2 linked regions of the Roseateles amylovorans genome follow. The protein of the gene in region 2 interacts with the protein of the main gene of each other region in a pairwise test. Links are inferred from orthologs where the notes say so. Each region holds a gene or a part of one and is shown on either strand. Other genes may lie near its edges. The genes, in order: aceE and nth.

What was found.
Region 1: the proteins of nth (region 2) and aceE interact in binary tests that used the Escherichia coli proteins (3 or more experiments, as listed by UniProt). The link is inferred for Roseateles amylovorans from one-to-one orthologs.

Annotation. Positions count from the first base shown.
Region 1 is NZ_CP104562.2:4,800,785-4,811,498, forward strand. Bases 3,086-6,327 are described here. They hold aceE (pyruvate dehydrogenase (acetyl-transferring), homodimeric type), read right to left. Parts: upstream 5,992-6,327; coding sequence 3,286-5,991; downstream 3,086-3,285. Other genes in these bases: aceF (dihydrolipoyllysine-residue acetyltransferase), read right to left, coding at 3,086-3,144. In the rest of the region: lpdA (dihydrolipoyl dehydrogenase), read right to left, coding at 1-1,319; more of aceF, read right to left, coding at 1,432-3,085; N4261_RS19955 (PAS domain-containing sensor histidine kinase), read left to right, coding at 6,343-8,934; N4261_RS19960 (response regulator transcription factor), read left to right, coding at 8,931-9,563; bifunctional methylenetetrahydrofolate dehydrogenase/methenyltetrahydrofolate cyclohydrolase FolD, read left to right, coding at 9,730-10,590. UniProt on the Escherichia coli protein: Component of the pyruvate dehydrogenase (PDH) complex, that catalyzes the overall conversion of pyruvate to acetyl-CoA and CO(2).
Region 2 is NZ_CP104562.2:3,577,099-3,587,494, forward strand. Bases 3,290-6,213 are described here. They hold nth (endonuclease III), read left to right. Parts: upstream 3,290-4,394; coding sequence 4,395-5,033; downstream 5,034-6,213. Other genes in these bases: N4261_RS14800 (polyhydroxyalkanoate depolymerase), read left to right, coding at 3,290-3,688; rsxB (electron transport complex subunit RsxB), read left to right, coding at 3,685-4,353; zapB (cell division protein ZapB), read left to right, coding at 5,128-5,370; N4261_RS14820 (cell division protein ZapA), read left to right, coding at 5,367-5,729. In the rest of the region: excinuclease ABC subunit UvrB, read right to left, coding at 1-626; N4261_RS14795 (amino acid aminotransferase), read left to right, coding at 794-1,996; more of N4261_RS14800, read left to right, coding at 2,378-3,289; N4261_RS14830 (EVE domain-containing protein), read left to right, coding at 6,226-6,720; N4261_RS14835 (GGDEF domain-containing protein), read right to left, coding at 6,889-7,911; rpsU (30S ribosomal protein S21), read left to right, coding at 8,483-8,695; N4261_RS14845 (GatB/YqeY domain-containing protein), read left to right, coding at 8,978-9,424; N4261_RS14850 (protein tyrosine phosphatase family protein), read left to right, coding at 9,516-9,857; N4261_RS14855 (tetratricopeptide repeat protein), read right to left, coding at 10,069-10,396. UniProt on the Escherichia coli protein: DNA repair enzyme that has both DNA N-glycosylase activity and AP-lyase activity. The DNA N-glycosylase activity releases various damaged pyrimidines from DNA by cleaving the N-glycosidic bond, leaving an AP (apurinic/apyrimidinic) site.

The sequences.
Region 1 (10,714 bases), 1.2 Mb from region 2 along the record:
AGGTCGCCGATGGCAAACACGTTGGGCACGTTGGTGCGCATCTGCACGTCCACCGGAATGAAGCCGCGGTCGGTCACGACCACGCCGGCTTTGTCCGCGCCGATCTTCTTGCCGTTGGGGCTGCGTCCGACGGCCTGCAGCACCAGGTCGTAGACCTGCGGCTCCTTCGGTGCGCCTTCGCCTTCAAAGGTCACCTTGATGCCTTCGGGCGTCGCCTCGGCCGACACGGTCTTCGTGTTCAGCATGATGTTGTCAAAGCGCGGCGCGTTCATCTTCTGCCAGACCTTGACCAGGTCGCGATCGGCGCCGGTCATCAGCGTGGGCAGCATTTCGACCACGTCCAGGCGCGCGCCCAGCGTCGAGTAGACGGTGCCCATCTCCAGGCCGATGATGCCGCCGCCGACGATCAGCATGCGCTTCGGCCGGCTGGTCAGCTCCAGCGCGCCGGTGGAGTCGATCACCCGCGGGTCGTCGGGCATGAAGGGCAGCCGCACGGCCTGCGAGCCCGCTGCGAGGATGATCTTCTTGAACTTCAGGGTCTGGGTGGTGCCGGTGCGGACCTGCGCCTCGCCGCTGGTTTCCTCGACGCTCAGATGCTGGGCATCGAGCAGCGTGCCGTAGCCGCGCACCACGGTGACCTTGCGCATCTTGGCCATCATGGCCAGGCCGCCGGTCAGTTTGCCGATCACCTTCTTCTTGTGATTGAGCAGCTTGGGCAGTTCGACCTTGGGTTCGCCGAATTCGACGCCCAGGTCGGCGAAGTGCTTGACCTCGTCCATCACGGCAGCCACATGCAGCAGCGCCTTCGACGGGATGCAACCCACGTTCAGGCACACGCCGCCCAGTGTGGCGTAGCGCTCGACCAGGGCGACCTTCAGGCCCAGGTCCGCCGCGCGGAATGCGGCCGAGTAGCCGCCGGGACCGCCGCCGAGCACGATCACATCGAACTCGCCGTCAGCGCTTCCGGCGTAGGTCGCGGCTTGTGGCGCCGCAACGGTCGGGGCGACCGGAGCAGCAGGCGCAGCCGCCGCGGCGGGCGCCGGTGCGGGGGCTGAAGCGGCTGGCGCAGGCGCGGCAGCGCCTTCGCTTTCCAGCGTCAGCAACACCGTGCCTTCATTGATCTTGTCGCCGAGCTTGACCTTCAGCGCCGTGACCACGCCGGCCTGCGAGGACGGGATCTCCATCGACGCCTTGTCCGACTCCACCGTGATCAGGCTCTGCTCCTGCTTCACGGTGTCGCCGACCTTGACCAGGATCTCGATGATCGCGACATCCTTGAAATCACCGATGTCGGGGACCTTGACTTCAACCAGTGCCATTTGTGTCTCTCACTGTCTGTTTCTTAGCGCGCCGGGCGGGCGCCGCGCTGCCCGAGGGCAGCCGGGCGCGGGCCTGGGCAGGGGTGACGGCCAGCCGCCACCGGAAGCCGCATCACAACGCGATGCGACGGAAGTCCGCCAGCAGCGAGGCGAAGTACACGTTGAAGCGTGCCGCCGCAGCGCCGTCGATGACGCGGTGGTCCCAGCTCAGCGACAGCGGCAGGATCAGGCGCGGCACGAACTGCTTGCCGTCCCAGACCGGGCGGGTCTGGGACTTGCACACGCCCATGATCGCCACTTCCGGCGCATTGATGATCGGCGTGAAGTAAGTGCCGCCGATGCCGCCCAGGGACGAGATCGAGAAGCAGCCGCCGGTCATGTCGGCCGGGCCGAGCTTGCCGTCGCGGGCCTTCTTGGCCAGCTCGGACATTTCCTGGCTGATCTGGAAGATGCCCTTCTTGTCGCAGTCACGGATGACCGGCACCACGAGCCCGTTCGGCGTGTCGGCGGCAAAGCCGATGTGGAAGTAGTTCTTCAGGACGAGCTGGGCGTTGTCGCCGGTGCCGTCGAGCGAGGCATTGAACTCGGGGAACTTCTTCAGGGCCGCCACGGTGGCCTTGATCATGAAGGCCAGCATCGTCACCTTGATGCCGGACTTCTCGTTCTCCTTGTTCAGTTGAACGCGGAAGGCTTCCAGCTCGGTGATGTCCGCATCGTCGTGGTTGGTGACATGCGGGATGGTGACCCAGTTGCGATGCAGGTTGGCGCCGCTGATCTTCTTGATCCGCGACATGTCCTTGCGCTCGACCGGACCGAACTTTTCGAAGTCGACCTTGGGCCAGGGCAGCAGACCCGGGAAGGCGCCTCCACCGGCGGCCGGTGCGGCGGCCTTCTGGGCCACGGTCTGGGCCTTGCCGGCCATCACGGCCTTCACGAAGTCCTGGACATCGGCTTCGGTGATGCGGCCCTTGGCGCCGGAGCCCTTGACCTCTTGCAGCGGCACGCCCAGCTCGCGGGCGACCTTGCGGATGCTCGGCGAGGCATGCGGGAGCTTGCCTTGCGGCGCGGTCGGCTCATGCGGCGGCAGCGCGGCGGTCGGCACCTGGCGCTCGGCCGAGGCCGGCGCGCTCGCCTGGGCGGGCGCCGGGGCGGCAGCGGCCTGGGCCGGTGCGGCCGCAACGGGTGCCGATGCCGGTGCGGCAGCCGGTGCGGCCACCACGGCGCCAGTGGCTTCCACCACGGCGATCTTGGTGCCCTTGGCCACCTTGTCGCCGAGCTTGACCAGCAGTTCCTTGACCACGCCGCCGTGCGAGGACGGGATCTCCATCGAGGCCTTGTCGGATTCGACGGTGATCAGGCTTTGTTCGGGCTTGATGGTGTCGCCGACCTTGACCAGCACCTCGATCACGGCGACTTCGTCGAAGTCACCGATGTCGGGAATGACGATGTCCACCGGACCGGCCGATGCGGCGGGCGCCGGGGCTGCCGGGGCAGCAGCGGGGGCGGCAGACGATGCAGCAGGCGCCGGCGCTGCAGCTGCGGCCGCCGGTGCAGCCGCGGCAGGTGCCGGTGCAGGCGCTGCGGCATCGGCCGATTCGATGACGACCAGCAGCGAGCCTTCGCTGATCTTGTCGCCGATCTTGACCTTCACTTCCTTGACCACGCCGGCGTGCGACGACGGGATCTCCATCGACGCCTTGTCGCTCTCGACGGTGACCAGGCTCTGTTCCTGCTTGACCGTGTCGCCGGGCTTGACCAGCAGCTCGATCACCGCCACTTCCGCGAAGTCTCCGATGTCCGGAACCTTGACTTCAACCAATGCCATGTTGGATGTCTCCAATGAATTTCAGTGTCGCCCCCTCCCCCTGCCGGCCTGGTCTGCACCAGACGGAGCCCGGGACGCCGGCAGTGCCGGTCCTCCGGGCTCGGCCCCTTCAAGGGGCCGGCGGGAGCGGGTCGCGCGGGGTCAAGCGTACAGAGGGTTGATCTTGTCGACGTTGATGCCGTACTTCTTGATCGCCTCGGCCACCTTGGCGGCCGGGATCTTGCCCTCGTCGGCCAGACTCTTCAGCGCGGCGATGACGATGTAGTGACGGTTGATCTCGAAGTGCTCGCGCAGCTTGGACCGGAAGTCGCTGCGTCCGAAGCCGTCGGTGCCCAGCACCTTGTACTGGCGGCCGACCGGGATGTAGGCCCGGATCTGCTCGGCATAGCTCTTCATGTAGTCGGTCGACGCGATCACCGGACCCTGCACCTTGCTCAGTTGCTGGGTGACGTAGGGCACGCATGCCAGCTCGGTCGGATGCAGCAGGTTCCAGCGGTCGGCGTTCTGGCCGTCGCGGGCCAGTTCGTTGAAGCTCGGGCAGGACCAGACATTGGCGCCCACGCCCCACTCGGACTCCAGCAGCTTCTTGGCGGCCTGGCTTTCGCGCAGGATGGTGCCCGAGCCCAGCAGGTTGACCGTCAGCGCTTGCGGTGCGGCTTCTTCCAGCAGGTACATGCCCTTGAGGATCTGCTCCTCGGTGCCGGCCTTCAGGCCCGGCATCGGGTAGTTCTCGTTGAGCAGGGTGATGTAGAAGTAGACGTTCTCCTGGTTCTCCACCATGCGCTTGAGGCCGGAGTGCAGGATCACCGCCACTTCATGGGCGAAGGTCGGGTCGTAGCTGATGCAGTTCGGGATGGTGCCGGCCAGGATGTGGCTGTGGCCGTCCTCATGCTGCAGACCTTCGCCGTTCAGCGTGGTCCGGCCGGAGGTGCCGCCCAGCAGGAAGCCGCGCGCCTGCATGTCGCCCGCCGCCCAGGCCAGGTCACCGATGCGCTGGAAGCCGAACATCGAGTAGTAGACATAGAACGGGATCATGGTGCGGTTGTTCGTCGAATACGACGTCGCCGCAGCGATCCAGCTGGCCATGCCGCCGGCTTCGTTGATGCCTTCCTGCAGGATCTGACCGGCCTTGTCCTCGCGGTAGTACATCACCTGGTCCTTGTCGACCGGGGTGTAAAGCTGACCCTTCGGGTTGTAGATGCCGATCTGGCGGAACAGGCCTTCCATGCCGAAGGTGCGGGCCTCATCGACCAGGATGGGCACGGTGCGCGGGCCCAGTTCCTTGTCACGCAGCAGCGTGGTCAGGAAGCGGACATAGGCCTGGGTGGTGGAGATCTCACGGCCTTCGGCAGTGGGGTCCAGCACGGCCTGGAAGGTGGCCAGGTCCGGCACCTTCAGCGATTCCTCGGCCTGCGGACGGCGCTTGGGCAGATAGCCGCCCAGCGACTTGCGACGCTCATGCAGGTACTGCATCTCGGGCGTGTCGTCGGCGGGCTTGTAGAACGGGATCTTGGCCAGTTCGCTGTCGGGAATGGGGATGTTGAAGCGGTCGCGGAAGGCCTTGATGTCCTCGTCCTGCAGCTTCTTGGTCTGGTGAGCGGTGTTCTTGCCCTCACCGATCTTGCCCATGCCGTAGCCCTTGACGGTCTTGATCAGCAGGACCGTCGGCTGGCCTTCGGTGTTGACCGCCTGGTGATAGGCCGCGTAGACCTTCTGCGGATCGTGGCCGCCGCGGTTCAGGCGCCAGATGTCCTCGTCGGACATGTTCTCCACCATCTTCAGCAGCTCCGGGTGCTTGCCGAAGAAGTGCTTGCGGACGAAAGCGCCGTCATTGGCCTTGTAGGCCTGGTAGTCGCCGTCCAGCGTCTCCATCATGACCTTGCGCAGCAGCTCCTGCTTGTCGCGGGCCAGCAGCGGATCCCAGTAGGAACCCCAGATCAGCTTGATGACGTTCCAGCCGGCGCCACGGAACTCGCCTTCGAGCTCCTGGATGATCTTGCCGTTGCCGCGCACCGGACCGTCCAGGCGCTGCAGGTTGCAGTTGACGACGAAGATCAGGTTGTCGAGCTTCTCGCGCGCGGCCAGGCCGATGGCGCCCAGCGATTCCGGCTCGTCCATTTCGCCGTCGCCCAGGAACACCCAGACCTTGCGCTTGGAGGTGTCGGCAATGCCGCGGGCATGCAGGTACTTGAGGAAGCGGGCCTGGTAGATGGCCATCAACGGGCCCAAGCCCATGGACACCGTCGGGAACTGCCAGAACTCGGGCATCAGCTTCGGATGCGGGTAGCTCGACAGGCCTTGGCCGTCGACTTCCTGGCGGAAGTTGTTCAGTTGCTCTTCGGTGATGCGGCCTTCCAGGAAGGCGCGGGCATAGATGCCGGGGGCGCTGTGGCCCTGGATGTAGAGCAGGTCGCCGCCGTGCACGCCGTCGTCGCCGTGCCAGAAGTGGTTGAAGCCGCAGCCCAGCATCGTCGCCAGCGAGGCGAAGCTGGAGATGTGGCCGCCCAGGTCGCCGCCGTCTTCGGGATGCAGGCGGTTGGCCCGCACCACCATCGCCATCGCGTTCCAGCGCATGAAGGCGCGCAGGCGCTCTTCGATCTCGATGTTGCCGGGGAAGCGCTCTTCCTTGTCGGCGGGAATGGTGTTGACGTAGGCCGTGGTGGCCGAGAACGGCACGTCGATGCCGGCCTGGCGCGCGTGATCGATCAGCGTCTCGAGCAGGAAGTGGGCGCGGTCGCCGCCCTCTTCACCGATGACGGCGGACAGCGCGTCCAGCCATTCCCTGGTCTCGAGAGCGTCGGTGTCATTGGCGGCTGCGCCTAGGAAGGACTGGGGCTGCGCGGACATGTTTGTCTCCTGTTCCTGTTTCTCTGTCGCCGATGCGAAAGGGTCTAGCTTAGGCACGAGGCCTGGTTCTGGCCTCTGCCGAAAAGGTCATGGCCCTGCACCCGGAAGGTGCTTGCACGCTCAGGCGCGCAGGGCTTCCCACCGGGCCTTGAGGCCCACGGCGCGGGAGTTTCTCACAAGCCTCGCATTTTCCAAATAGCGCGACGACGTTTCACATTGTGAGAGTTCAATGCTGCACCGCACCATCGCCGGGAGCCTGCGCGCAGACTGGATGGACGCTGTACACCGATCAGGGAATGCCCGGGTGCCCACGCTCGGAGAGGGGCGACATCGACCGGGATAATCCGCCGCATGCTGTCTCGCCTCGCTGTCCAAGGCTACCTTCGCCGCACCCTGACCCCTGTCAAACGTCTGGTCTCGTCCTGGTGGCGGCGCCAGTCGCCGTCGCGCCAGGATCGCTTCGCCACGCTCGGGCCGCTGCTGTCGGTGCTGCTGTTTCTGGCGGCGATCGTGTCCGCCTTCTGGTACCTGAGGAACGAGGAAATCGAGCGCGAGGCGGAAGCCGTCAAGCGCGATACCGAGATGGCGCAGCAGCAGATCCGCTCCCGCCTGATCGACAACGAAGACCTGCTCAGCCCGCTGACCCGGGACGTGGTCAATCGCGCGTCAGACGCGCTGGACTTCAGCCAGAAGGCCATGGCCATCGCCCGCAGCCGGCCGGAGATCACCCACATCACCTGGCTGAGCGCCCGACGCGAGCGCCGCGCCAGTGTGGCGGCCAACGGCGATCAGGCCGAGACGCTGATGACCTTGGCGGGCAACGACCCGTCCATGCCCAACGGCCGCGCCAACAGCGAGCCCGAGCGCGCCTTCCAGGCGGTGCGGGACCGCCGCACCCGGGTCTATTCCGCGCCCTTCGCCGACGCCAACAACACCACCGTCTTCCAGCTGATGTTGCCGGTGACAGACCGCAACGGCTTCGCCGGCGTGCTGATCGCCGAATACACGGTCGAAGGCCTGCTGCGCTATTCGGTGCCCGCCGAGGTGACCGCGCGGCATGCGGTCGCCATCCTCGATCCGCGTGAACAGGTCGTCGCCAGCACCGTCACCCCGATGCCAGGCAAGCGCCTCACGCGCGCGCCCATCTATTACGAGGTGCCGATGGCACCCGCACCGGGGCTGGTGCTGCGCGGCCAGGGTTATCGGACCTCCATCGGGCTGATCTCCAACACGCTGTTCTGGATGGTGATGGCCTTGTCGGTGCTCACCGTGTGGATGCTGCTGGGCACCTGGAAACACATGCGGCGCCGGGCACAGGTCCAGAACGCACTGGCGGCGGAGACCAACTTCCGTCGGGCGATGGAGAACTCCATGCTGACCGGCATGCGGGCCATGGACCTGGAAACCCGCATCAGCTATGTGAACCCGGCCTTCTGCGCGATGACCGGCTTTTCGGAGTCCGAGCTGATCGGCCGCAAGCCCCCCTTCCCCTACTGGCCGCCCGACCGCTACGAAGAGAACCTGCGGCTGCTGCAGCAGGAGATGCAGGGCCGCAGCCCGGCCGGCGGCTCCGAAGTGAAGGTGATGCGCAAGGACGGCAGCATCTTCGACGCCCGCATGTATGTCTCGCCGCTGATCGACCCGAAGGGCAAGCAGAACGGCTGGATGACCTCGATGACCAACATCACCGAGGCCAAGCGGGTGCGTGACCAGCTCTCCGCCTCGCATGAGCGCTTCACCACGGTGCTGGAGGGCCTGGATGCGGCGGTGTCGGTGCTGTCGGTGCAACAGGGCGAACTGCTCTTCGCCAACCGCAGCTATCGGCTGTGGTTCGGCGCCGATCCGAAGGGCCATGCGATGCTGGCAGGCTCGCAACTGACCGGCACCACGCCCAAGGAGGAGCCGGAGACCGACGAGGACATCGACGAGTTCGGCAGCCTGCCCGCGCAGCACCTGACCGAGATCGGCGCGGATTCGCGCGAAGTGTTCATCGCGCAGCTGGACATGTGGTTCGATGTGCGCGCCCGCTACCTGCAGTGGACCGACGGCCGACTCGCCCAGATGCTGATCGCCACCGACATCACCGCCCGCCGGCATGCGGAGGCGCAGCAACAGCAGCAGACCGAAAAGGCGCAGGTCACGAGTCGACTCATCACCATGGGCGAGATGGCCTCCAGCGTCGCCCATGAACTGAACCAGCCGCTGACCGCCATCAGCAACTACTGCAACGGCATGGTCTCGCGGGTCCGCAATGACAACATCGTCAAGGACGACCTGATCTCCGCGCTCGAGAAGACCGCCAAGCAGGCGCAGCGGGCGGGGCAGATCATCCACCGCATCCGCGCCTTCGTGAAGAAGAGCGAACCGCAGCGCCAGCCCGCCTTTGCCGCCTCGATCGTGGAGGACTCGGTCGAGCTGGCCGGCATCGAGCTGCGCCGGCGCAACGTGCAGATCCACACGTATGTGGCGCAGCGCCTGCCGGTGATGCGGGTCGACCCCATCCTGATCGAGCAGGTGCTGCTCAACCTGCTGAAGAATGCCGCCGAGGCGATCGACAACGCGGCGCTGCCGCCGTCGCGTCGCCACATCGAGCTGCGCGTCGTGCCCAAGCACACGGCGGAGCTCGGCGCGAACATCGAGTTCTCGGTCACCGACATGGGCCCCGGGCTGCCCGAGGAAGTGATCGAGCGCATGTACGAGGCCTTCTTCTCGACGAAGGCCGATGGATTGGGCATCGGCCTAGGGTTATGCCGGTCCATCATCGAGTCCCACCAGGGCAGGATACGGGCCGAGAACCTCTACAATGGCGCGTCCATCGTCGGGTGCCGGTTCGCGTTCACGATCCCCGTGGACATCCCGCGACCCGAGCCTCAGCTCCCCGGCCTAGACAAGGACAGGGATGCCGGCACGGGGACTGCACACAACACCGCAGCAACACCATGAGCTTGATTCCGAAGAAGGGTAATGTCTACGTCGTCGATGATGACGAGGCAGTGCGAGATTCCTTGCAGTGGCTGCTGGAGGGCAAGGACTACCGGGTCAAGTGCTACGACTCCGCCGAAAGCTTCCTGAGCCGCTACGACCCACGTGAAGTGGCCTGCCTGATTGCCGACATCCGCATGGAAGGCATGAGCGGACTGGATCTGCAAGACAAGTTGATCGAGCGCAAGAGCCCGCTCCCCATCGTTTTCATCACCGGTCACGGCGACGTGCCCATGGCGGTGCAGACGATGAAAAAAGGCGCGGTCGACTTCATCGAGAAGCCGTTCAAGGAAGAGGAACTGCTCAGTCTGGTCGAGCGCATGCTGGACCAGGCCCGCGGCGCCTTCGCCACCCAGCAGGAAGCCGCCAGCCGCGATGCGCTGCTGTCGCGCCTGACCACCCGTGAGGCGCAGGTGCTGGAGCGCATCGTCGCCGGCCGCCTGAACAAGCAGATTGCCGACGACCTGGGCATCAGCATCAAAACGGTGGAGGCCCACCGCGCCAACATCATGGAAAAGCTCAATGCCAACACCGTGGCCGATCTGCTGAAGATTGCGCTCGGTGCGAACACGCCCGCCAAGGCTGGCTGACCGACCCACGCACTCCACGAGGCCGCTGCAAAGCGGCCTCTTTGCATTCTGGCCTGCCGCGCGAGGCCGACGGGTCGCGCCACCAGGGCCCGACCCTCACCGCATCGCCCCGGGCCCAGCGCCCGAACCGATTTCCTCACTGCCCCCTGTTTCCGGAGTACCGCCCATGACCGCCCAACTCATCGATGGCAACGCCCTGTCCAAGCAACTGCGTGCCGAAGTCGCCACCCGTGCGGCCGCGCTCACCGCGCAAGGCGTGAAGCCGGGCCTGGCGGTGGTGCTGGTCGGCGACAACCAGGCCAGCCAGGTCTATGTGCGCAACAAGGTCAAGGCCTGTGAGGACGCCGGCATGCATTCGGTGCTGGAGAAGTACGACGGCGCCCTGACCGAGGCCGAGCTGTTGGCCCGGGTGGACGCGCTGAACAACGACCCGTCCATCCACGGCATCCTGGTCCAGTTGCCGCTGCCCCAGCACATCGATGCGCACAAGGTCATCGAAGCCATCGCCCCGGAGAAGGATGTGGACGGCTTCCATGTCGCCAGCGCCGGCGCCCTGATGGTCGGTCAGGACGGCTTCAAGCCCTGCACACCCTACGGCTGCATGAAGATGCTGGAATTCATCGGCGTCGATCCCAAGGGCAAGCATGCGGTGGTGATCGGTCGCAGCAACATCGTCGGCAAGCCGATGGCCATGCTGCTGCTGCAGGCCCATGCCACGGTGACGGTGTGCCACAGCGCCACGCCGGACCTGGCGCACTTCACCCGCCAGGCCGACATCGTCGTGGCCGCGGTCGGCAAGCGCAATGTGCTGACGCGGGACATGGTCAAACCGGGCGCGGTGGTGATTGACGTCGGCATGAACCGCAACGACGACGGCAAGTTGTGCGGCGATGTGGACTTCGACGGCGTTCGCGAGGTGGCGGGCTGGATCACGCCGGTGCCGGGCGGCGTCGGGCCGATGACCATCACGATGCTGCTGGTCAACACCATCGAGTCGGCCGAACGGGCCGCCGCCGCGCGGGGCTGATCGTCCAACGCACGGCGGGCTGGATCAGCTGGATCGGATAGATCGGATGGACCGACAGCCCGGCTGAGGCTGAGGCTGAGGCTGAGGCTGAGGCTGCGGCGGCTGGCGGCGGGCGGCTGGCGGC
Region 2 (10,396 bases):
AGCTGCGCGATCACATCGCGCTGACCGACTTTGTCCCCCACCCGCAGCGTCATCACCATCTGGTGGTAGTCGCTGGGGTTGCCGATGCCGTAGATCGCCGACACCGACGCCACGATCACCACATCACGACGTTCCAGCAGGCTCTTGGTGCAGGACAGCCGCAACTGCTCGATCTGCTCATTGATCGCGCTGTCCTTCTCGATGAACAGGTCGCGCTGCGGCACATAGGCCTCGGGCTGGTAGTAGTCGTAGTAGCTGACGAAGTACTCGACGGCGTTCTTCGGGAAGAACTCCCGGAACTCGCTGTACAGCTGCGCCGCCAACGTCTTGTTCGGCGCGAAGATGATCGCGGGGCGACCCAGCCGCGCGATGGTGTTGGCCATCGTGAAGGTCTTGCCTGAGCCCGTCACGCCCAGCAGCGTCTGGAAGCTCTCGCCGTCGTTCACCCCTTCGACGAGCTGCTGAATCGCCGTGGGCTGATCACCCGCCGGCGGATACGGCTGGAAGAGCTGGAACGGAGAGCCTTCGAAAGAGACGAATTCGCCCTTCGGCAGCGCTTGTGCCGGGTCGCTCGCCGCCTCGGCGGCGGGCGGGACAACAGGCTTGGCAACAGTGGATCGACTCATCAGACTACTCTCAGGCTACGCTCAGGGTTACCCAGGATGACGACCATTCCCTGCCTACAATCGGCAGGCTTCGCTGGGCGTCTCAACACGACAGCGTAGCGCAGCCGGCGATCCCTGTCGGCTCACTGCCTCTTCGCTCTTGCCAACGCACTGTCAGGAAAGCCTCCATGTCCCTGTTCGCCGCCGTCGCCATGGCCCCTCGCGACCCCATCCTGGGCCTGAACGAACAATTCAATGCCGACCCCAACCCCAACAAGGTCAACCTGGGCGTGGGCGTGTACTACGACGACAACGGCAAACTGCCGCTGCTGGGCTGCGTGGCCACCGCCGAAGCGCAGATGCAGGCCGCCCCGAAGGCACGCGGCTACCTGCCGATCGACGGCATCGTCGCCTATGACCAAGCGGTGCAGGCGCTGGTGTTCGGTGCCGATGCGGAGGTCCTGAAGGCCAAGCGCGTGGCGACCGTCCAGGCCCTGGGCGGCACCGGCGGCCTGAAGATCGGCGCCGACTTCCTGAAGCGACTGAACCCGGCGGCCAAGGTGCTGATCTCGGATCCGTCCTGGGAAAACCACCGGGCGCTGTTCACCAACGCCGGCTTCACCGTCGAGACCTATCCCTACTACGACGCCGCCCAGCGTGGCATCCATGTCGAAGGCATGCTGACGGCGCTCAATGCGGCGCCAGCGGGCACGGTCATCGTGCTGCACGCCTGCTGCCACAACCCCACCGGCTATGACCTGACGCCCGCCCAGTGGGCGAGGGTGGTCGAGACCGTCAAGGCCCGCCAACTGGTGGCCTTCCTCGACATGGCCTATCAGGGCTTCGGCGAGGGCATCGCCGAAGACGGCGCGGTGATCCAGCAGTTCCTGGACGCCGGCCTGGACTTCTTTGTCTCCACCAGCTTCTCCAAGAGCTTCTCCCTGTACGGCGAGCGCGTCGGCGCGCTGAGCGTGGTCTGCGCCAATGCGGAAGAGACCACCAAGGTCCTGAGCCAGCTCAAGATCGTCATCCGCACCAACTACTCCAACCCGCCCACCCACGGCGCCCAGGTGGTGGCCACAGTGCTGTCCACGCCGGCCCTGAGGGCCCAATGGGAAGAAGAGCTGGCAGGCATGCGGGTGCGCATCCGCCAGATGCGCGAAGCCCTGGTGATCGAACTTAAGGCCGCCGGCATCCAGGAAGACCTGAGCTTTGTCACCCGGCAGAAGGGCATGTTCAGCTACTCCGGCCTCAGCACCGAGCAGATGCAGCGACTGCGCAGCGAATTCGGCGTGTATGGCGTCGATTCGGGCCGCATCTGCGTCGCCGCATTGAACAGCAAGAACATCAAGGCGGTGGCCGCCGCGATTGCCGCGGTCAAGAAGGCCTGAACCGACACGGGCGGGGCCTGACGCCCGCCCAGCCGCTCAAGCGTCATCCGCACGCCGGGCAGCCACTCACCCGCACAGCGATCCCAACGGGGTCGACCGTCACCATGCGGTCGACCCCGTTTGCTTTTTGGATCGACCACCGCCCCACCCCGTCACCTTGGCGACACCTCCAACCCCACAATGCGGCGGGCCGGCGGGCACGGGCCCGGTTTTCCGGCGATTTGTGACGATTTGAGGGCACTGACACGACTTTGACGCATGCCGCTGCGGCTCACGCGGCGCACACTCCCGGCATCGGCGGGCCTAGAATTGCTGCATTGCACAATGCCAATTCCCGGCGGTCTCACCGCGGTCTCACCGTTCCTCCACAGGGGTAGCCAGATGCTCTATCAGTTGTACGAAACCCAGCGCGCGCTCCTGAGCCCTTTCTCGGAATTCGCCAGCGCCTCCGCCAAGCTGTACAGCCACCCGTTGTCGCCGTTCGCGCACACACCGATGTCGCATCGGCTGTCTGCCGGCCTGGACCTGATGCACCGCCTGGCCAAGGAATACGAAAAGCCGGAGTTCAACCTCCACAGCGTGAAGGTCGATGGCGTGGATGTGGCCATCCAGGAACTGGTGGCCCTGGAAAAGCCGTTCTGTCGCCTGCTGCGCTTCAAGCGCTACACCGACGACCTGAAGGTGCTGGGCAAGATGAAGTCGCAGCCCACCGTGCTGGTGGTGGCCCCGCTCTCCGGCCATCACGCCACGCTGCTGCGTGATACCGTCGCCCAACTGCTCAAGGACCACAAGGTCTTCATCACCGACTGGACCGATGCCCGCATGGTGTCGCTCGAGAACGGCCCCTTCCACCTCGATGACTATGTCGAGTATGTGCAGGACTTCATCCGCCATGTCGGCGCCGACTGCCACGTGATCTCCGTCTGCCAGCCCACCGTCCCGGTGCTGGCGGCGATTTCGCTCATGGCCAGCCAGGGCGAACCCACGCCGCGCTCGATGACGATGATGGGCGGCCCGATCGACGCCCGCCGCAGCCCGACCGCGGTCAACAACCTGGCGATGAACAAGAGCTACAGCTGGTTCGAGAACAACGTCATCTACCGGGTGCCGACCAACTACCCAGGCGCCGGACGCGAGGTTTACCCCGGCTTCCTGCAGCACACCGGCTTCGTGGCCATGAACCCGGATCGCCACCTCACCTCCCACTACGACTACTTCCTGGACCTGGTCCGCGGCGACGACGACAGCGCCGATGCCCACCGCCGCTTCTACGACGAGTACAACGCGGTCCTGGACATGCCCGCCGAGTACTACCTGGACACCATCAAGACGGTCTTCCAGGACTTCGCGCTGGTCAACGGCACCTGGGACGTGCGCGGCCACCGGGTCCGCCCGCAGGACATCACCACCACCGCCCTCCTCACGGTCGAGGGCGAACTCGACGACATCTCTGGCGCCGGCCAGACCCGCGCCGCCCATGAGCTGTGCAACGGCATCAGCACCCAGCACCAGTTCCATTACGACGCGGTGGGTGCCGGCCACTACGGGATCTTCTCGGGTCGCCGCTGGCGGGAAAAGGTCTATCCGGTGATTCGGGACTTCATTGCCAAGTACGATGCGGCCCCGTTGACATCCACCGCCGCGCCCAAGCGTGCCACCTCCGCACGCCGATCGCGCCAAACCGCTGAGTGAATCCTGTTGCCCTTGACGAGCTGGTCCAACGGCTGGACCAGGCTCTGCCGCAGACGCAGTGCACCCGCTGCGGCTATCCCGATTGCCATTCCTACGCCCACGCCATCGCCAGAGGCGAGGCGGCCATCAACCAGTGCCCGCCCGGCGGCGCGGAGGGCATCACCCGCCTGGCCGCCCTGACCGGTTGCCCCGCCCTGCCTCTCAACCCTGAACACGGCGTCGAGGGGCCGCTGCGCCTGGCGGTCATCGATGAGGACTGGTGCATCGGCTGCACCCTGTGCATCAAGGCCTGCCCGGTCGATGCGATCGTGGGCAGCAACAAGGTGATGCATGTCGTGATCGACGAGGCCTGCACCGGCTGCGAGCTCTGCATCCCGGTCTGCCCGGTGGACTGCATCTCGTTGACCGACATCACGCCCGGCCGCAGCGGCTGGGCCGCATGGCGTGCCGATCAGGCCGAGCAAGCCCGCCAGCGCTACCGGGCGCATGAGATTCGCCTGGTTAGACAAAAGCAGGAACACGACGACCGACTCGAAGCCAAGGCCGCCCACAAGCTGGCGAACCTGGAAGAGGCCTCGCACATCACCGATACCGTCCAGTTGGACCGCAAACGCGCCGTCATCGAAGCCGCGCTGGCCCGTGCCCGCGCCAAGCGAGGCGCATGAGTGCGCCCGCCGATGCTGCTCGATTCCGCCCGCCTGCCGCCATGAACAAGACCCAAGTCCGCGAATTCTTCGAGATCCTGCGCCGCGCCAATCCGTCGCCGCAGACCGAACTCGAATACGCCAGTGTGTTCGAACTGCTTGCCGCAGTGCTGCTGTCGGCGCAGGCCACCGACGTCGGTGTCAACAAGGCCACGCGCCGGCTGTTCGTGGTGGCCAACACCCCCGCCAAGATCCTGGCCCTGGGCGAGGAACGCCTGGCCGACCACATCAAGACCATCGGCCTGTACCGCACCAAGGCGAAGAACCTGTACGCCACCTGCGGCATCCTGGTCCAACAGCACGGCGGACAGGTGCCCCGCAGCCGGGAAGCGCTGGAGGCCCTGCCCGGCGTCGGGCGCAAGACCGCCAATGTGGTGCTCAATGTCGCGTTCGGTGAAGCGACGATGGCGGTCGACACCCATATCTTCCGCGTCGGCAACCGCACCGGCCTGGCGCCTGGGAAGAATGTGCTGGAAGTCGAGCAGCAGTTGCTCAAGCGCATTCCGCAAGAGTTCCTGGTCGATGCCCATCACTGGCTGATCCTGCATGGCCGCTATGTCTGTCAGGCACGTCGGCCGCTGTGCGAGCGCTGCGCCGTCATCGATCAATGCGACAGCGCGCCCCTGTCTGCCGCGCGTTGATCGACACCGCCGACAACGTCCGCTCACGTCTCCCGCGACAACCGCCGCCTACAATCCCGGCATCCCGCCCGCCTGAGGAACTGCTCGAGGAACCATGTCAAGCATCAACGACCTTGTCGATCGTGTGGAGCGCCTGCTGGTGCGCCATGAGGAGCTCAAGCGCACGAACGCCCTGCTGGAACAGCAGGTGCAGTCCCTCGGTCAGGAGCGCGACAGCCTGCGCTCGCGGCTGGCCGCAGCCCGTGCGCGCGTCGATGCGCTGCTGGACCGGCTGCCGCTCGAAGCCACGGACACCCCGTCTGACACCCCGACAGCCTCCCAGAAGAGCAGCGCATGAAACAGATGGAAGTCACGATCATGGGCCAGAGCTATCTGCTCGGATGCCCGGAGGGCGGCGAAGCGGCGTTGGCCAAGGCGGTGGGACGGGTCGACAAGGAGATGTGCGCCATCCGTGATGCCGGCCGGATCAAGGCCCGCGAGCGCATTGCGGTGCTGGCTGCGCTCAATCTGGCGTTTTCGCTGAGCGATGCGGCGCAAGCCGCTGGCGCCTCGGTGCCCCATGGCGCCCCCGGCTCGCTCAACGGCGCCCAAGATGGCTCCCATGACGGCCCCATGGAGGGTGCGGCCCTACCCGATCTTGACGCATTGATGAAACGCATCGATGAAGCCCTTGTCCAGGATGGGCAGTTGCTGTGAGCGCGCTTTGCCGCGCGTAGAATCCAGACCGTCCACTGCGTTCGCGTGAGTTTTATATTTCCTTGAACCGATGCTTTCGCGAGCAAGGGCTTGGAACATTGCAAGGCTGGTGTGAGCGTCTCGCGTCAGATGAACCCGAAGCTTTGCTGACCTCGCCCACCTGTACCCCTAGGGTTCAGGAATGCGGCTCACGGTTCGCCGTGGACACCTATTTCATGAGGCTGCGGCGCAGTTGATCCGCCAGCCCTCGGTTCGCCGATCCGTAGGCTCGCTGATCCGCAAGTCCGCCAACCTGTTGATCCGTTGATCCGCTGGCGTCCAGTCCATCGAACTTCTGCGCGGCGTCCGGCATGCGCGGTTCGCACAAGGTTGCGATGGCTTCAGCGTGGACCTCAATCCGCCGACATCACCCGCCCACGCCAGGCGGGTTTTTCGTTCGGCGCGCGCTTGGGACGCACAAGCGGCGCTCGACCCAGCCCACCCCTCGCCCAGCACCATGAGCTCAGATACGCGGTCGACGAAAGAGGCCTCAGCCCAGCGTCAATACTGGCTGATGAAGTCCGAGCCCGATGAGGCCTCGATCGATCATCTGAAGGCGGCCGGCACCCTGCCCTGGACCGGCGTGCGCAACTACCAAGCGCGCAACTTCATGCGTGACCAGATGCGACTCGGAGACGGCGTGCTCTTCTATCACTCGTCCTGCCCCGAGCCCGGCATTGCAGGTTTGGCGGAAGTCAGCAGCGCGGCCTATCCGGACGCCACCCAGTTCGACGCCACCAGCCCCTACCACGACCCCAAATCCAAGCCTGAAGCCCCGCGCTGGCTGCATGTCGATGTCCGCTTCGTCCGCAAGACCCGGCTGCTCAGCTTGGCTGACATGAAGCGCGACCCTGCCCTGACCGAGATGCGCACCTTGCAACCCGGCAACCGGCTGTCGATCACCCCGGTCTCCCCGCAGGAGTGGGCCCATCTGCTGCAGTTGCTGGCCTGACCGAGTGACCCGGAGCGCCCTTGATGCGCATGGCCGAGACCAAGCGCGCAGCACCGCCGATGAGGCGGCCTGTCCGTTCAGCCGTTCGCGCGCTCAGCCGCTTGACCGCTTGACCGCTTGACCGCTTGACCCCTGCAAGCAGGCGCAGGCACGCGCCGGATGCGACGCTCAGCCGCCGAGGCCGAACGGGATCGATGCGAGCACCACCTGGTTGCCGCCCCGCCGCTGCGCTTCCTTGGCGGCCATCTCGGCGGCCTGCAGCAACTCTTCCTGGCGCGAGGCGGTATGCGGAAAGCTGGCCACCCCCATCGACAGCGACAGCCCCAGATCCTGCCCATGCAGCACCACGATCTGCGCATGGCACTGGCGGCGCAGTTGCTCCATCCGTGCATGGGCCGTCGCCAGGCCCACGCCTGACAGCAGCACCGCAAACAGATCCTCGCCAATGCGGCAGGCCGCATCCATCGCACGGGTATTGGCTCGAAGCATCCGGCCCAGACCTTCCAGCAAACGCTGGCGGGCCTCGTCGCCGAGCGTCTCCTGGCCTTCGGGCACCGGATCCAGCGCGATCAGCACCAGCGTGAACTCGCGGTGCTCGCGGGTCGAGAGATCGATCTCGCGCAGCAACTGGTCGTCGAACTGCGCCCGCATGTAGAGGCCGGACACATCGTCGCGTCCGCTGCCCTGCTGCAGCTCGCGACGCAGTTGCTCCAGCGCCTTCTGCTGCTGCTCCAGCTGCTGCAACGCACGCTGCAGATGGGATTCGCGATGGCGCTCCTCAGTCTTGTCGCTCCACAGCGCCATCACATGCTCGGACCCCAGCGGGATGCGGGTGACCATGAACTCCCGCCGCCGACCGCCCAATTCAAGCCGGTGCTCCGAGCTGACCACGCCGCGTTGCGCCAGCGCAGCCTGCTCCGCGCGGCGCATGGCCTGGACTTCGTCGGTACGCATCAATTCGGCATCCGTGCTGCCGACGATGCCGTGGTCGGACTGACTGAACAGCTCGCTCATGCCGGGGCTGGCGAACACGTAGCGCCCGGTCGCCATGGACTTCACCGCCAGACAGGCGCCGGTGGGTTCCAACAGACCCAGCAGGCCGGCCGCGACGGGCGCTTGTTGCGGTCCCTGGGAGGCGAGCCAAGCGTCGAAGCTGGCAGGCGCGGGGGACGCTGCGGCAGGAAATTCCATGAGGCGGGCCTGGCCAGGTGGCCCCTGGCATTCGAATGGTGGATGAGGCGAATGTAGATGGCCTGAACAAGCCGGGGAAGAGCTGAACGCCGAGAACCGCATTCACTCCCCCTAAGCTTGGGGCTCCGGCATCCTAGCGTGCCTCTCCCAGGTGGGCAGGATGTCACACCCTTGCAGGTCGACGGGAATGCAACTTGCCGAAACGCGGCCGTGAAAATGTCACACCCGCCACCACGATCCCGTCGCCGCGGTTGCGAATGGTTGCCCACCGGGTGAGACAGCGAGTTCACCGAGGGGCGGCAAGGCAGTCGGACCGGCGTCTTTTCTCGCGGGTCCCTTTGATTTCCCCCGAGAATGCGCGACGCACGACGGGTTTTCAGCCCGCCTCACCCGGTTTGATGACAGCCACCCAAAATTGAGGCTAGAATCCGCGTTTTGCTGGCAAACCCCTGCGCGTCGATTCGGAAGTGGAATCCGGATACTCCGCTTCGAAAGTGGTTCTCTGAACGACTGATTCAGTGGACAACCTTCCCCGCGAACACCGAGCGCTATTTGAAGGAATCCTTTTTTCATGACCACCATTCGCGTCAAAGAAAACGAGCCGTTCGACGTGGCCCTGCGCCGCTTCAAGCGCACCATTGAAAAGCTGGGCCTGCTCACCGAGCTGCGCGCTCGTGAGTTCTACGAGAAGCCCACCGCTGAGCGCAAGCGCAAGAAGGCTGCGGCCGTCAAGCGTCACTACAAGCGCGTGCGCAGCATGCAGCTGCCCAAGAAGCTGTACTGATCGATTGATCAACGGCTCCGGCCTCCAGGCACCGTCGCAAGACAACCGCCTCCGCGCCCGAACCGTTCAGAACAGCAAGAAAGCCCGCGCAGGACGCTGCCGCGGGCTTTTTTGTTTCCGACGCTTTCCGAAGCTTTGCGCCCGTTGCCAGCATGCGTGGTCTGCAACCATCCAATGCACCCGTTGATGGGCAGACCTCCCGCTGACCCACGTCAGAATTCCACTCTCTCCAAGACCGCAGACAGCCGGTCGACCCCACACGCCAACTCCCGGAGCACATCCATGAGCCTCAAAGAGCAGATCACCGAAGACATGAAGACCGCCATGCGCGCCAAGGACAGCGAGCGCCTGGGCACCATCCGCATGCTGCTGGCGGCGGTCAAGCAAAAGGAAGTCGACGAGCGGGTCGAGGTGGATGACGTGATGCTGGTGGCCATCGTCGACAAGCTGATCAAGCAGCGCAAGGATTCGATCAGCCAGTTCAGCGCCGCCGGACGGCAAGACCTGGCCGACAAGGAAACCGCCGAGCTGAAGGTGCTGGAGGCCTACCTGCCGCAGCGCATGAGCGAAGCCGAGATCAAGGCCGAGGTCGCCGCCATCGTCGCAGAGCTCGGCGCCAAAGGCCCGGGCGACATGGGCAAGGTCATGGGCGCAGTCAAGACCCGCCTGGCCGGCAAGGCCGACATGGGACAGGTCTCCGCCGCCGTCAAAGCCGCGTTGGCGGGCTGAGCGCACAGCCAGTCCACTTGCAGATCAAGGCATCAAGGCATCAAGGCATCATGAAGGCCTCGATGAGGATGACGAGCACCAGGAGCCCCGCATGGAACTCACCGTTCAACAGCTGACGCCTGATTTCTGCGTCGCCCCGCAACTGGCCCCGGAGGTCATGACCGCCCTGGCGGGCGCCGGCTTCAAGAGCGTGATCAACAACCGTCCCGATTTCGAAGGCGGTCCGGATCAGCCGACCAGCGCCCAGATGCAGCAAGCCGCGGAAGCGGCCGGTCTCGCCTATCGGCATCTGCCGGTGCAAGGCGGCTACCAGTCGCCGGAGGAAATCGCCGCCATGCAGACCCTGCTGGCCGAGTTGCCCAAGCCGGTGCTGGCCTTCTGCCGCTCCGGTGCGCGCTCGACCAAGCTCTTTGCCGCTGCCAGTCAGTTGTGAGCTGGTCTGCAGTGAGGGAATCAGCGATGAGGCCATGCACTGAGCCCCATCCCCCCACAGGGCGCCGATGACCCACCCCCGACCCGCGAGGTCCTGTGCCCCATCCCGGGGACAGGACCTTTTTTCATGGGCGCCCCGCACGACCGTCCCCAGCGCCCATCACCTGGGCGAGCAACCCGCACCGCAGCGAGGATGGCCGGAGGACGCCGGCCTACGGTGCCACCGTCCGCGCCTTCAGACTGGCCAGCTTGGCCGCATACAGCTGGCGTTGATTCACCGTGGTGCTGACCTCCTGCGCCTTGGCCAGCGCCTGCCGCACCTCGTCCCAGTGGCGCAGGCCGACATTCGACAGCGCCAGCCAGAAATAGAACTCGTGGTAGTAGGCTGACCGGTCGATCTCCCGCGTGAACAGATCCCGCGCGCGGGCGTAGTCGCCGGCATGCATCGCGGCAATGCCCATGTCGAAGAACTTGAACGGCGGATAGGGCTGCAGCACCGCCAACCGAGCCTCCCACTGCTCGGCCTCGGCCAGCCGGTCT